DNA from 2 places in the Nocardia sp. IFM 10818 genome. Region 1 is predicted to be linked to the other one. Evidence: riboswitches for the same ligand, from Rfam matches in the RefSeq annotation. Region 1 holds a riboswitch; the other holds the start of a gene.
The links. A riboswitch is a leader RNA that binds a small molecule or an ion and turns the genes downstream of it on or off. The one in region 1 is predicted to bind cobalamin.

Region 2: linked by a shared signal. The riboswitch ahead of ACYQ5L_RS21465 (cobaltochelatase subunit CobN) and the one ahead of metE (5-methyltetrahydropteroyltriglutamate--homocysteine S-methyltransferase) in region 1 are both predicted to bind cobalamin.

What each region holds. Positions count from the first base shown of each region.
Region 1 covers NZ_BAAHJH010000001.1:2,404,614-2,411,804, reverse strand. The annotation lists gene ACYQ5L_RS10860 (pyruvate carboxylase) at 1-1,443, opposite strand, end outside; cobalamin riboswitch at 1,669-1,871, shown strand; gene metE (5-methyltetrahydropteroyltriglutamate--homocysteine S-methyltransferase) at 1,970-4,279, shown strand; gene ACYQ5L_RS10850 (bifunctional 2-methylcitrate synthase/citrate synthase) at 4,411-5,547, opposite strand; gene prpB (methylisocitrate lyase) at 5,552-6,448, opposite strand; gene ACYQ5L_RS10840 (DUF1737 domain-containing protein) at 6,487-6,666, shown strand; gene prpD (2-methylcitrate dehydratase PrpD) at 6,672-7,191, opposite strand, start outside.
Region 2 covers NZ_BAAHJH010000001.1:4,643,923-4,651,113, reverse strand. The annotation lists gene ACYQ5L_RS21485 (Lrp/AsnC family transcriptional regulator) at 7-444, opposite strand; gene ddaH (dimethylargininase) at 582-1,457, shown strand; gene ACYQ5L_RS21475 (hypothetical protein) at 1,557-1,775, shown strand; gene cobG (precorrin-3B synthase) at 1,800-3,005, opposite strand; adenosylcobalamin-variant (AdoCbl-variant) riboswitch at 3,963-4,033, shown strand; gene ACYQ5L_RS21465 (cobaltochelatase subunit CobN) at 4,081-7,191, shown strand, end outside.

The DNA of each region.
Region 1 (7,191 bases):
GGTCGGCCGGCTGCCGTGCGGCTTGTTCACCGTCACGTCGGCCAGGTACTGCAGGATCTTGGTGCCGCGGTCGGCCGAACTCTTCAGCGTGAGCAGCTGCGGGCGCTCGTCGATGAACGAGGTGGTGACCTTGCCCGCGCGGAAGTCCGGATCGTCCAGCACCGCCAGCAGGAACGGAATATTGGTCGTCACGCCGCGAATCCGGAATTCGGCCACGGCCCGGCGCGCCCGCGCGATGGCGGTCTGGAAATCGCGCCCGCGGCAGGTCAGCTTGACCAGCATGGAGTCGAAGTAGGCCCCGACCTCCGCGCCGACATTCGCGCCGCCGTCCAGGCGCACGCCCGCGCCGCCCGGCGACCGGTAGCCGGTAATGCGGCCGGTGTCGGGCCGGAACCCATTGGCCGGATCCTCGGTGGTGATGCGGCACTGCAGGGCCGCGCCCCGGATGGTGATCGAATCCTGGCTCAGGCCAAGGTCTTCCAGCCGCTCGCCGGCGGCGATGCGCATCTGCGCCTGCACCAGGTCCACATCGGTGATCTCCTCGGTCACCGTGTGCTCCACCTGGATTCGCGGATTCATCTCGATGAACACGTGATTGCCGCGCTCGTCGAGCAGGAACTCCACGGTGCCCGCGCAGCTGTAGCCGATCTCCGTGGCGAAGGCCACCGCGTCGGCGCAGATCCGGTCGCGCAGTGCGGGATCCAGATTCGGCGCGGGCGCGAGCTCGATGACCTTCTGATGCCGCCGCTGCAGCGAGCAGTCGCGCTCGAACAGGTGAATGACATTGCCGTGCTGATCGGCGAGGATCTGCACCTCGATATGGCGGGGGTTGACCACCGCCTGCTCCAGGAACACCGTCGGATCGCCGAAGGCCGATTCGGCCTCGCGCGCGGCGGCCTCGATGGCCTCGCGCAGCTGGGCCCGATCGCTCACCCGGCGCATACCGCGCCCGCCGCCGCCGGCGACGGCCTTCACGAAGACCGGGAAGTCCATGGTCTCCGACGCCGCCATGAGCGCGTCCACATCCGAGGACGGCTCGGAAGACTTCAGCACCGGCAGCCCGGCGGCCTTGGCGGCGGCAATGGCCCGCGCCTTGTTGCCCGTCAGCTCCAGCACCTGCGCGGACGGGCCGACGAAGGTGATGCCCTCCCGCGCACAGGCCGCCGCCAGGTCCGGATTCTCGGACAGGAATCCGTAGCCCGGATACACGGCGTCGGCGCCCGCGCTCTTGGCCGCGTCGATGATCCCCTCGACCGACAGATAGGCCCGCACCGGATGCCCGGGCGTCCCGATCTGGTAGGCCTCGTCCGCCTTCAACCGATGGACGGAGTTGCGGTCCTCGTGGGGGAAGACCGCCACCGTTCCGATGCCGAGTTCGTAGGCCGCGCGGAAGGCGCGAATGGCGATCTCGCCGCGGTTGGCGACCAGGACTTTGGAGAACATGCGCCTTAAGGTACCTGCCCGGCGATATCGATCGGGCATCGAACTCACTTCGCAGTCATCTTCACAAGCACACCCGCCGGTCCTGCGAAGTTGTCATTCGCAAAGCTACACACCTCACCTCGTCACCGCCGGTCGGGTGAGGTTCGGTTTCGGATCGGCGCCGGCTAAGGAATAGACTGCGCAGCGCAGTCGGTTCGCACTGTGGGAGACGAGTCGGAGCCCCGAACGTCCCACGGCAGCGTCGAAACCCGTTAACCGACGGGTGAAGAGGGAACCCGGTGAGAATCCGGGACTGTCCCGCAGCGGTGAGCAGGAACGACCGCCGTCATATGCACTGGGCTCCATGGCCCGGGAAGCGACGGCCAGTAGGTCGGCCATTTCGGCCGGTGCCCGCGAGTCCGAAGACCTGCCGATTGTGCCGGGTACGCCGTATCCGGCGGTCTCCGCCTCGTGGACCGGGTGGATGGGCCGGCAGTGGTTTCCGCATGCTCGCGTGAGCGTGTATTCGGGGCACTCGGGTTCAGCCATGCCCGTGGGCGGCGGCCAGTGGCTCTGGAAACACTGGAGAACAGCTGTGACCAACATTTCCCCTTTCACCGCAACGGTTCTGGGCTCACCGCGGATCGGGCCGCGGCGTGAGCTGAAGCGCGCCACCGAGTCCTACTGGGCGGGACGCAGCGATGCCGAGGCATTGCACGCCGTCGCCAGGGAGCTCCGCATCGCTCAGCTCACCGGACTGACCGCGGCCGGAATGGATTCGGTGCCGGTGGGCACCTTCTCGTACTACGACCAGATGCTCGATACCGCGGTCATGGTCGGCGCGCTGCCGCCGCGGGTGGCCGGTATCGCGGATCCGCTGGATCGGTATTTCGCGGCGGCCCGCGGCACCGATGCGGTCGAACCGCTCGAAATGACCAAATGGTTCGACACCAACTACCACTACCTGGTGCCGGAATTCGGCGCGGACACCGAGTTCGCGCTGCATCCGGACAAGCTTCTCGACGAGCTGCGGGAGGCGCTGGCGCTCGGCGTGCCCGCGCGGCCGGTGGTGATCGGCCCGCTGACCTTCCTGAAGCTGGCCAAGGATGCCGAGGGTGATCCGCTGCGGCGGATCGACGCACTGCTGCCGCTGTATCTGGATCTGCTGCGGCAGCTGGCGGCGACGGGCGCGCAGTGGGTGCAAATCGACGAGCCGGTGCTGGTGACCGACCTCACCGCGGCCGAGCTCGCGGTGGCCGGGCGGGTGTACGACGAGCTGTCGGCCTCGGCGGATCGGCCCGCGATTCTGGTCGCCACCTACTTCGGGCGTCCGGGTGCGGCGCTGCCGGTGCTGGCGGGCACCGCCGTCGAGGGCATAGCGCTGGACTTCACCGCCGGGACGACGGTCGGCGAGGTCGCCGCGGTGCCGGCGCTGGCCGGGAAGCTGGTGGTGGCGGGTGTCGTGGACGGCCGCAATGTGTGGCGCACCGATCTGGATCGGGCGCTGAGCACGCTGGGCACCCTGCTCGGCAGCACCGGGGCGCTGGTGGTCTCGACCTCCAGTTCGCTGCTGCACGTGCCGTATTCGCTCGACGCCGAAGCCGGTATCGAGCCGGTGCTGCGGTCCTGGCTGGCCTTCGGTGCGGAGAAGGTGGCCGAGGTGCGGCTGCTGGCCACCGCGCTGCACGAGGGCACGGCCTCGATCACGGCCGAATTGGCCGCCGCCCGTGCGGCGTTCGAGTCCCGGGCCGCCGATCCGCGGCTGCGCAACGACACGGTGCGGGCGCGCCTGTCGGCGCTCGGCCCGGAGGCCACCCGCCGCTCCCCCGCCGCGGAACGCCGTGTGCTGCAACAGGAACGCCTGCCGCTGCCGCCGCTGCCGACCACCACCATCGGCTCCTATCCGCAGACCCCCGCGATTCGCAAGGATCGCGCGGCCCTGGTCAAGGGCGAGATCACCGCCGCGCAGTACCGCGACCGGATGCGCGCCGAGATCGCCGATGTCATTGCGCTGCAGGAGAAGCTGGGCATCGACGTGCTGGTACACGGCGAACCGGAGCGCAATGACATGGTGCAGTACTTCGCCGAGCAGCTGGACGGCTTCTGCGCCACCGCCAATGGCTGGGTGCAGTCCTACGGCACCCGCTGCGTCCGCCCGCCGATCCTGTTCGGCGATGTGACGCGGCAGCAGCCCATGACCGTCGAGTGGATCGAATACGCCCAATCCCTCACCGACAAGCCGGTCAAGGGCATGCTCACCGGTCCGGTCACCATCCTGGCCTGGTCATTCGTGCGCGACGACCAGCCGATCGAGGACACCGCCCGGCAGGTGGCGCTGGCCATCCGGGACGAGACGGTGGATCTGCAGGCGGCGGGCATCCGCATCATCCAGGTGGACGAACCGGCGCTGCGCGAACTACTGCCGCTGCGGGCGGAAGCCGAACAGCACTACCTGGATTGGGCCGTCGCGGCCTTCCGGCTGTCCACGGCCGGGGTCTCGGACGCCACCCAGATCCACACCCACCTCTGCTATTCGGAATTCGGCGAGGTGATCGGCGCCATCGCCGAACTGGACGCCGACGTCACCTCCATCGAGGCGGCGCGCTCGCACATGGAGGTGCTCGACGACCTCAATGCGGCAGGCTTCGCGCTCGGCGTAGGACCGGGCGTCTACGACATCCACTCCCCGCGCGTCCCCACTGTCGAGGAGATCACCACATCCCTGCGTGAGGCACTGAAAGCGGTTCCGGCCGAACGCCTCTGGGTCAATCCGGATTGCGGCTTGAAGACCCGCGGCCCGGCCGAAGTGGAGGCGTCACTGCGGAACATGGTGACCGCCGCTCACGCCGTGCGCTGACACCGATCCGCCGCAGCTCATCGGCCGCCCGCACCACGCGCGCGGGCGGCCGCATGACCGTTGATCGCCGGAGCCTTCGGCCTGCGCCCATGCGGCGCAGGATTTCGATTCCGGCGCGCTCTGCCTGAGGGTCAGGCGACTCCGCGCAGCGATCGCGGGGGGACGCCGGTGTATTCCGAGAGGGGGCGGATGAGGGCGTTGGATTGGGATTGCTCGATGATGTGGGCGGTCCAGCCGGTGATGCGGCTCATGACGAAAATCGGTGTGAACATGTCGATGTCGAAGCCCATGAGGTAGTAGGCGGGGCCGGCGGGGAAGTCGAGGTTCGGTTTGATGCCGTTCGCCTGCGCCATGGTGGCTTCGAGTTCGTCGTACATGCGCAGCCATTCGGCGCCGCCGGTGAGGTCGGCGATATCGTCGAGGGCGGCTTTCATGGTGGGGACGCGGGAGTCGCCGTCCTTGTAGACGCGGTGGCCGAAGCCCATCACCTTCTGTTTGCGGGAGAGCCTGTCCTGCAACCATTCCCGCGCTCGCTCGGGCTTGCCGATCTCCAGCATCATGTGCATGACGGCCTCGTTGGCGCCGCCGTGCAGCGGGCCCTTGAGGGCGCCGATGGCCGCCGTGACCGCGCTGTACATATCGGATTCGGTGGAGGTGACGACGCGGGCGGCGAAGGTGGAGGCATTGAAGCTGTGCTCGGCGTACAGGATCAGCGAGGTTTCGAAGGCTCGCACCAGGCGCGGATCCAGGTGGCGGGTGCCGGGACCGGGCTCGCCGAAGCACATGTAGAGGAAGTTCTCGGCGAAACCGCGGGCGGGATCGGGGGCGAGCGGGTCCAGGCCGCGGCGGCGGCGCATATCGGCGGCGATGACCGTGGGCAGGACGGCGGTCATGCGTAGGGCCTTGGCCAGCAGTTCGTCCCGGCTGCGGCCGCGATCCTCGAGGGGGTCCTCGGCGCCGAGGTAGCTGACCACGGTGCGGACGACGTCCATGGGATGGCAGGTCTCGGGCAAGCGGTCGATGAGGGCCAGCAGGGAGCGGTCCGCGCGGCGCAGGGCGCGCTCGCGTTCGGTCAGGGCGCGCAGTTCGGCCGCATCGGGCAGTTCGCCGTGCCACAGCAGGTGGGCGACCTCCTCGAAACGGCAGTGCCGGGCCAGATCCTGCACGGCATAGCCGCGGTAGGTCAGGGTGCTGGTCTCGGGCACCACCTTCGAGATGGCGGTGGTATCGACCACCACCCCGGCCAGGCCCTTCTTGATCTCGGTCATCAGCTCACTCGCTCACGGTGAAATTGAAAATGTCGGAATCGAATTCGTTGTAGCGGGAGTACTCGAGCAGCTCGTACAGGCGGGCGCGATGCTGCATGCGATCCACGAGCGCGGATTGGGTTCCGGTGGCGGCGATCTCGCGCAGGCCGGATTCGACGGCGAACATGGCCAGGCGCAGCGTGGTCACCGGGTAGATGACGGCATCGACGCCGAGATTCTCCAGCTCGGCGGCCGACAGCAGTTCGGACTTGCCGAACTCGGTCATATTCGCCAAAAGCGGGATGTCCACGGCCGCACGGAACTTCGCGAACTCACCGGCATCGGCCAGGGCCTCGGTGAAGAGGAGGTCCGCGCCCGCATCGGCGTACGCCTTGGCCCGGTCGACGGCGGCGTCGAGGCCCTCGGTGCCGCGGGCATCGGTGCGGGCGCAGATGACGAAGCCGGGATCGCGGCGGGCGGACACCGCCGCACGTAGACGGCGCACCATATCCGCAACGGGGACAACGGCTTTGCCGTCCAGGTGCCCGCAGCGCTTCGGATTGACCTGATCCTCGATGTGGCAGCCGGCCAGTCCGGCGTCCTCGAGCATGGTCACGGTGCGGGCGGCGTTCATGGGCTCGCCGAATCCGGTGTCGGCGTCGATGAGCACCGGCAGGTCGGTGACGCGGGCGATCTGGCGGCCGCGCTCGACCACCTCGGTGAGGGTGGTCAGGCCGATATCGGGCAGCGCCAGCTCGGCCGACACGACCGCGCCGGAGACGTAGACGCCCTCGAAGCCGACTTCCTGAATCAGCTTGGCCACCAAAGGATTGAAGGCGCCCGGAAACCGCTGGATCCGCCCGCTCGTCAACCCGGCGCGAAAGGCCGCGCGCTTGTCCGCCGCCGTGGTCGTGGCGGCCATGAGCCCGGTCACCGCGACCACCGTCCTAGGCTTGCGGTATGACCGATCAACCGCTGCGCTACCGCCTCATTACCGGACCGGACGATGCGAGGTTCTGTGAACGCATCAGCAAACTGCTCGACGAGGGCTATCGGCTGTACGGATCGCCGGCCATGACCTACAACGGGACCACCGTGATCGCCGCGCAGGCGCTGATCCTCGATACGCCGGAACACTGAGGTAGTCATCGGAAGATCCCTCCGGGAGTCGCGGGTGCGGCGGCCAGCACCGCGTCGGAGACGGTGAACGTGAGCTGTTCCAGCTCACCGGCTTTCAGCTCGGGCGTGCGCTGGGCCACGTCGAGGAAGCGATCCTGCTCGGCCGGTTCCAGCACGCCCTCGGCGAGCACGCGGAACTTCTCGACATACTGCGCGCGACCGAACGGCCGTGCGCCCAGCGGATGCGCGTCGGCCACCGCCAGCTCGTCGACAATGGTCTCCCCGCTGTCCAGGGTGACCACGGCGCGGCAGCCGAACGCCTTCTCGGCCGGATCGGCGGAGTGATAGCGGCGCGTCCACTCCGGATCCTCGACGGTGCTGATCTTGCGCCAGAGTTCGACGGTGTCCGGCCGCTGCGCGCGCTCGGGCGCATAGGATCGCTCGTGATGCCAGGCGCCGTCCTGCAGCGCGACCGCGAAGATATAGGGCACCGAGTGATCGAGGGTTTCGCGGCTGGCATGCGGATCGTATTTCTGCGGGTCGCCC
Region 2 (7,191 bases), 2.2 Mb from region 1:
CCACCCTCAGGTGCGCGGGCGCTCGAGCAGCCGCGACATGACGATGCTGCTGCGGGTGCGGCCCACGCGGGCGTTCTCGCGAATGCGCTCGACGGTGGATTCGATCTCGGCCATATCGGTGGCCATGACGTGGACGAGCGCGTCGGCCTCGCCGGCAATGGTCCACACCCCGACCACCTGGGGGATGGGTTCGAGGCTGCGGCGCAGTTCGGCCGGAGAGATATTGTCGCGGTAGAAGACTTCCACATAGGCCTCGGTGCGCCAGCCCAGCGCGGCCGGATTCACCACCGCCGTGAAGCCGGTGATCTGCCCGCCCGCCACCATCTTGTCCACGCGCCGCTTCACCGCCGGCGCGGACAGCCCGATCGCCGCGCCGATCTCCTGGAACGAGGCCCGCGCGTGCTCGAGCAGGTGGCCGAGAATTCGCCGATCGAGGTCGTCCACACCGATCCTTTCGCCATCGCGCAACGATTCGCCGCAAACATCAAGATCTCCGCAACGAATCGCTATTTCGAGCGCAACGCTACGCCACTTACCTTCAGGTGAACGCCTGTCCGCGCCGACTTGCCAGGGAGTCCCCGTTGACGTCCGTAACCACCCTCCCCACCCCCGAACCCACCGGTGCTCGCCGCCCCACCCCGCGGCAGTACCTCATGTGCCGCCCGGATCATTTCGACGTCACCTACGTCATCAATCCGTGGATGGACGCCTCCACCCCCGTCGACCGCGCGCTCGCCCTCGCCCAATGGGAGAACCTGCGCGCCACCTATGAACGCCACGGCCATCGGGTCGAGGTCATCGACGGCGTACCCGGCCTGCCCGATATGGTGTTCGCCGCCAATGGCGGCCTGGTCATCGGCGACCGCGCCATCTCCGCCCGTTTCGCCAATCCGGAACGCACCGCCGAGGGCCCCGCCTACCACGACTGGATGTCCGCCCGCGGGCGCTACCAGTTGACCGCCGCCAGCGAAACCAACGAGGGCGAAGGCGATTTCGCGGTGACCCGCGATCACATCCTGGCCGGCACCGGCTTCCGCACCTCCCGCACCGCCCACGAGGAAGTCGCGGAGTTCTTCGGCCTCCCCGTCATCTCCCTCGACCTCATCGACCCCCGCTTCTACCACCTCGACACCGCGGTCATGGTCCTCGACGACACCATCGCCTACTACCCGGCGGCCTTCAGCGGCGAAAGCGCCCGCCTGCTGGCGCGCATGTACCCCGACGCCATCATCGCCACCGAAGCCGATGCCGAAGTCCTCGGCCTCAATGGCGTCTGCGACGGCTACAACGTCTTCCTCAGCGACCGCGCCACCACCCTGCCCGACCAACTCCGCGCCCGCGGCTACAACCCCATCGGCATCGACCTGTCCGAACTCCTGCGCGCCGGCGGCAGCGTCAAATGCTGCACCCTCGAATTGCACCGCGCCGGAACCGTACTCGACTCCTCCGCGGCCTGAGCGGTCGCGGCTCGACTCGAAACCGGTATCGACGCCGGTCGATTCGCACTACGACGCCCGATTCCCCGCATACCATCGGCGCATGCGGGGGCGCCGCTGGTGATATCGGCCGCGCTCGGACTGCTCAGCCCGGCCGTCGCGATCGGCAGCGCGGCGGGTCTGGCCGGTCGCCGCAAGACCAGGGAACGCAATCAACGAGTCCGCGCTATCTGGAACACCCTCTACTACCGCCATCGCGACGATGTCGTCTACATTCCCGGTGACGCCGCGAGTTGTGTGCCGTCCGAACAGATCTCGACCCTCTTGCGCCGTCCGTGAGAGCACGGGTCCGGCTGCGTCTGCTCAGTCGGCCGGGATGACGCGGTAGCCGTCCGCGGTGGCGGTGATATCGGTGACCGCGCCGCGCGGCCGTCCGCAGCGGCGCTCACAGCCGGACCAGTGCTGGCGGCCGGACGCGACGATCTCTGCGGCGGCCAATCCCTCGTGCGGAGCGTTCGCCGATCCCTCGACGAGGACGCGGCCGGACTGCACGGCATCGGCCACATCGGCGCGCACATCGGTCAGGGATTTCGCGCAGCCCGGCATGCCCGCGCAGGCGCTGACCTGCAGCCAGGGGGAACTCGCGTCGAAGATCAGGCCCATCGGGGCGAGCACGCGCACGACCTGTTCGGCGGTCCACTCGTCCATATCGGTGATGACCACACTCCGCCAGGGAGTCACGAACACCGGACGCTCGACGGCGGCAATGAACTCGGCCGTACGAGCCGGCAGCGACCCCAGCCGCACACCCGCGCCGAGCGCCACCCTGTCATCGGACTGATTCAGCCAGCCGATCGGAATCTCTTGCCGAGCAACCACTTCCACCCGCTCGTCGGCCGTGTCCAGCCCCGGCCGACCGGCCAGCAGATGCTCGGTGAGCCGACCGGCCCCCTCCGCAATCTCGTGCAGCCGCCACTGCCCGTCCCGCAGCTCGAGGAACCCGTGCGCCGCCGCGAGCATCAGATCGACCGCCTGCTCGGGCGCCACCCGCACCCCGGAATCGTCTCCCGCGAGCAACAGCGCATAGGTGTTCTCATCCACGGCGTGCACCCCGATATCCCCGCCGAGCCCGCTCACGTCCCCCCGGCCGTCATCGAGCGTGAACAGCACCCGCCCGGGCAACTCCGCCAGCCGCGGATCCCCCCGCAGCCCGTCATCGAGCGCGGTCACCAGCGCATGCACATCGGTCCACCCGCCGACCCGCCCGGACAGCGGTGACGCAACAATGTTCCGCACGCGCTCGTGCGACGCACTCGGCAACAACCCCGCCCCCGCCAGCCGCTCCTCGAGGTCCCCCGCATCGCGAACCTGCCGCAACTGCACATTCCCACGCGAAGTCAATTCGATATTGCCGTCCCCGAGATCAACGGCCGCCGCAGCCAGCCCCTGCAACTGCTCGGACGTCAACCGCCCACCGGGCACACGAATCCGAGCGAGCGGCCCATCGGCGGCCTCGTGCAGCCGCAGCACACCCGGACAGGAATCAGCTTCGAATCGACTCATGACCACCCCACCCTACGACCGCCCCGAATCCTCGACCCAGCCCCGCCCACCAGTCAGCCTTCCCAAGTACGGCCCGTCCGCTCGCCAGCCGGTCCGATCGCCAGCCGGTGCGGTTGCTGGCTGGTGCGGTTGCGCGCTGGTGCGATCGTTGGCTGGTCCGATCGCCAGCCGGTGCGATTGCCGGCTGGTCCGGGCACCAGCTGGTCTGGTCATCAGCTCGTGTGCTTGTGTGTTGGTCCGCCGCAGGCGAACTGTCAATGAACTGTAGGGATGACAGTTGGTGCATCAACTGTGTGGGTTCGGGGCCGTCTCGATTTTGGACTGAGTGGAGCGTGCGTCGGAGCGGGGGAGCGAAGCGGAGGAGCTCCGGCGTGCGCGGAGGGAGGGAAAAATCGAGACCTCCAGGCCCCGAACCCCGCCGGAGCGAAGCGGAGGCAATCAAACACAGCCACGAGCGTCCCTGATCAGACCCGCCCCCAACGCCAATCAGCCCCAAAACGTCACTCAGCGGGCGTCCCCGCAAAGCAAGGACACCCGCCAAGCACCAACCCCTATCCGGCCCGATGCGGCTCGATAGCCCGCGGCGCTCCCCGCCGCCGCGCAAACGCCGGCGACTGTTCCCAGCTGTCGTTCAACAAACTGGGAACATTGTGATGCTCCATATTGTCCCGATGGATGGTCGTACCCAGAACGGTCACTCCGAACAGCACAGTCGCCGCACAAACGATCCCGGCGAGCATCGCGTACTGCGTATGACCGGAGCCGGCGGCCGTCAGGGCCATTGCCAGCGTTGCGAAAGCAACCAGTATGCAAAAGTATCCTGACCAGGCGGCAAACCTGTTCCGCCTGACCCAGCTCGGGGTGTTCGGCATACCCGGAGCGTACGCCGCGCCACCCCCTCCGAACACCCCCGCGGACCAGGCTTTGCGGCACTGTGACCCGCACGCGATAGCATCCAACAGCTCATCGAACGGAAGAAACCGGTGCAATTCCGGTGCGGTCGCGCCACTGTGACAGTCAGACCTTCCCGATGAGCGCCGAACCGTGCTGGGCGCGTAACCCGAGGAAGGCCCGAACCCCTGTGATTCTCCTGCTGTCCACCTCCGACACCGATCTGCTGAGCGCCCGCGCCAGCGGCGCCGACTACCGGCTCGCCAACCCGGCCCGCATCCTGACCGAGGACCTTCCCGCCCTGCTCGCGGGCGCGGACCTGGTGATCGTGCGCATTCTCGGCGGCAAACGCGCCTGGGAGGAAGGCCTGGAGACCGTGCGCGCCAGCGGCATTCCCCTGGTCGCGCTGGGCGGTGAGATCGCCCCCGATGCCGAGCTCATGGAATCCTCCACCGTCCCCGGCGGTGTGGCGGCGGACGCCCACAACTATCTGGCCGCCGGCGGCCCGGTGAACCTGCGGCAGCTGCACAACTTCCTGTCCGACACCGTCCTGCTCACCGGCCACGGCTTCGAGCCGCCCGTGGAGATGCCCGGCTGGGGCGAGCTGGAACGCGCTGCCCGCCCGATTGCCGAGAATGCGCCCACGGTCGCCGTCGTCTACTACCGCGCCCAGCACCTGGCCGGAAACACCGGCTACATCGACGCCCTGTGCACCGCTATCGAGGACAAGGGCGCCCGCGCGCTTCCCCTCTACTGCGCCTCCCTGCGCACCGCCGAACCCGAACTCCTCGCCACACTGCGCCGAGCCGACGCCCTCGTGGTGACGGTGCTCGCCGCGGGCGGCACCAAGCCCGCCACCGCCTCGGCGGGCGGCGATGACGAAGCCTGGGATGTGGGCGCGCTCGCCGACCTGGATGTGCCCATCCTGCAAGGACTCTGCCTCACCAGCGGCCGCGCCCAGTGGGAGGCCAATGACGACGGCCTGTCCCCGCTCGATGTCGCCACCCAGGTCGCGGTGCCGGAGTTCGACGGCCGCATCATCACGGTCCCGTTCTCCTTCAAGGAATTCGACGCCGACGGCCTGTCCACCTACGTCCCCGATCCCGAACGCGCGGCCCGCGTGGCCGGAATCGCGGTGCGCTACGCCAGGCTGCGCCATATTCCCGCCGCCGACAAGCGCATTGCCATCGTGCTGTCGGCCTACCCGACCAAGCACGCCCGCATCGGGAATGCCGTCGGCCTCGACACTCCCGCCAGCGCCATCAAGCTGCTGACCGAAATGCGTGCCGCCGGTTACGATCTCGGCGCGGAAGGCGAGATCCCGGGCTTGGAGCAGGGTGACGGCGACGCGCTCATCCACGCGCTCATCGCCGCCGGCGGCCAGGATCCGGATTGGCTGACCGCCGAACAGCTGGAAGGCAATCCGATCCGCATCGGCGCGGACCTGTACTCCGCCTGGTTCGACACCCTGCCCGAGGATCTGCGCGCGGCCGTCGTCGAAGCCTGGGGCCCGCCGCCCGGCGAGATGTACGTCGATCGCTCTCAGGACCCAGAGGGCGAAATCGTCATCGCCGCCCTGCGTTTCGGCAATGTGGTGCTCATCGTGCAGCCGCCGCGCGGTTTCGGCGAGAACCCGGTCGCCATCTACCACGATCCGGATCTGCCGCCCTCGCACCACTATCTGGCCGCCTACCGCTGGCTGGCCGCCCCCGAGGGTTTCGCCGCGGACGCCATGGTGCACCTCGGCAAGCACGGCAATCTGGAATGGCTGCCCGGCAAGACCCTCGGCATGTCCGCCTCCTGCGGCACCGACGCCGCGCTCGGCGATCTGCCGCTGATCTACCCGTTCCTGGTGAACGATCCGGGTGAGGGCACCCAGGCCAAGCGCCGCGCCCACGCCACCCTGGTCGACCACCTCATCCCGCCCATGGCGCGCGCCGAAACCTACGGCGACATCTCGCGTCTGGAGCAGTTGCTCGACGAGCACTCCAATATCTCCGCCCTGGATCCGGCCAAGCTGCCCGCCATCCGCCAGCAGATCTGGACGCTCATGCGCGCGGCCAAGATGGACCACGACCTGGGGCTGGCCGAACGCCCCGACGAGGACGTCTTCGACGATATGCTGCTGCACGTCGACGGCTGGCTGTGCGAGATCAAGGACGTCCAGATCCGCGACGGCCTGCACGTTCTCGGCCAGGCGCCCGCCGGTGAGGCCGAGGTGGACCTCGTCCTGGCCATGCTGCGCGCCCGCCAGCTGTGGGGCGGGGAAACCAATGTCCCCGGCCTGCGCGAAGCCCTCGGACTGAGCGAATCCGGCGACGAATCCCGCGGCCGCGTCGACGAATTCGAGTCCCGTGCTCGCGAATTGGTCTCGGCCATGCAGGAAGTCGACTGGGATGTCGATGCGATCGACGCGATCACGGAAGCCCTGGTCGGCGCCGCGGCGGGGGAGTCGAAGGGCTCCGCCACCGGAGGCAGCGCTGCCACTGCGGGTGGCCCTGCCATCGCGGGCGACCCTGCTACCGCGGGCGATCCCGCCGCCGATACTGCGTCCGGCGCTGCGGCAACCACCCCGGCGGCAGCGGAATCGCTCGCGCGCGTGGGGGAGTCGGAGTCCGCTGTGCGGGCGCGGCTCACGGCCGTGCGCCAGGTGCTCGGGTTCGCCGCGACCGAGGTGGTGCCGCGGCTGCGGCAGACCGGCGTGGAGATCGCGCGAATCCTGCACGCGCTCAATGGCGGATTCATTCCGGCCGGGCCGAGTGGGTCGCCGCTGCGCGGGCTGATCAATGTGCTGCCCACCGGGCGCAACTTCTACTCGGTGGATCCGAAGGCGGTGCCGTCGCGGCTGGCGTGGGAAACCGGTCAGGCCATGGCGGATTCGCTGCTCGAGCGGTACCGCGCCGATCACGGGGAATACCCGCGCTCGGTGGGCCTGTCGGTGTGGGGCACCTCCGCCATGCGCACCTCCGGCGACGATATCGCCGAGGTCTTCGCACTGCTGGGTGTGCGCCCGGTGTGGGACGAGGCGAGCCGCCGCGTCACCAAGCTGGAAGTGATCGGGCTGGAAGAGCTCGGGCGGCCGCGCATCGATGTGACCGTGCGAATTTCGGGCTTCTTCCGCGACGCCTTCCCGCACGTGCTCGCGCTGCTCGACGACGCGGTGCGCTTGGTCGCCGAACTCGACGAGCCCGCCGAATCCAATTACGTGCGCGCGCACGCCCGGGCCGACCTCGCCGAGCACGGTGACGAACGTCGCGCCACCACCCGCATTTTCGGCTCCAAGCCCGGAACCTACGGCGCG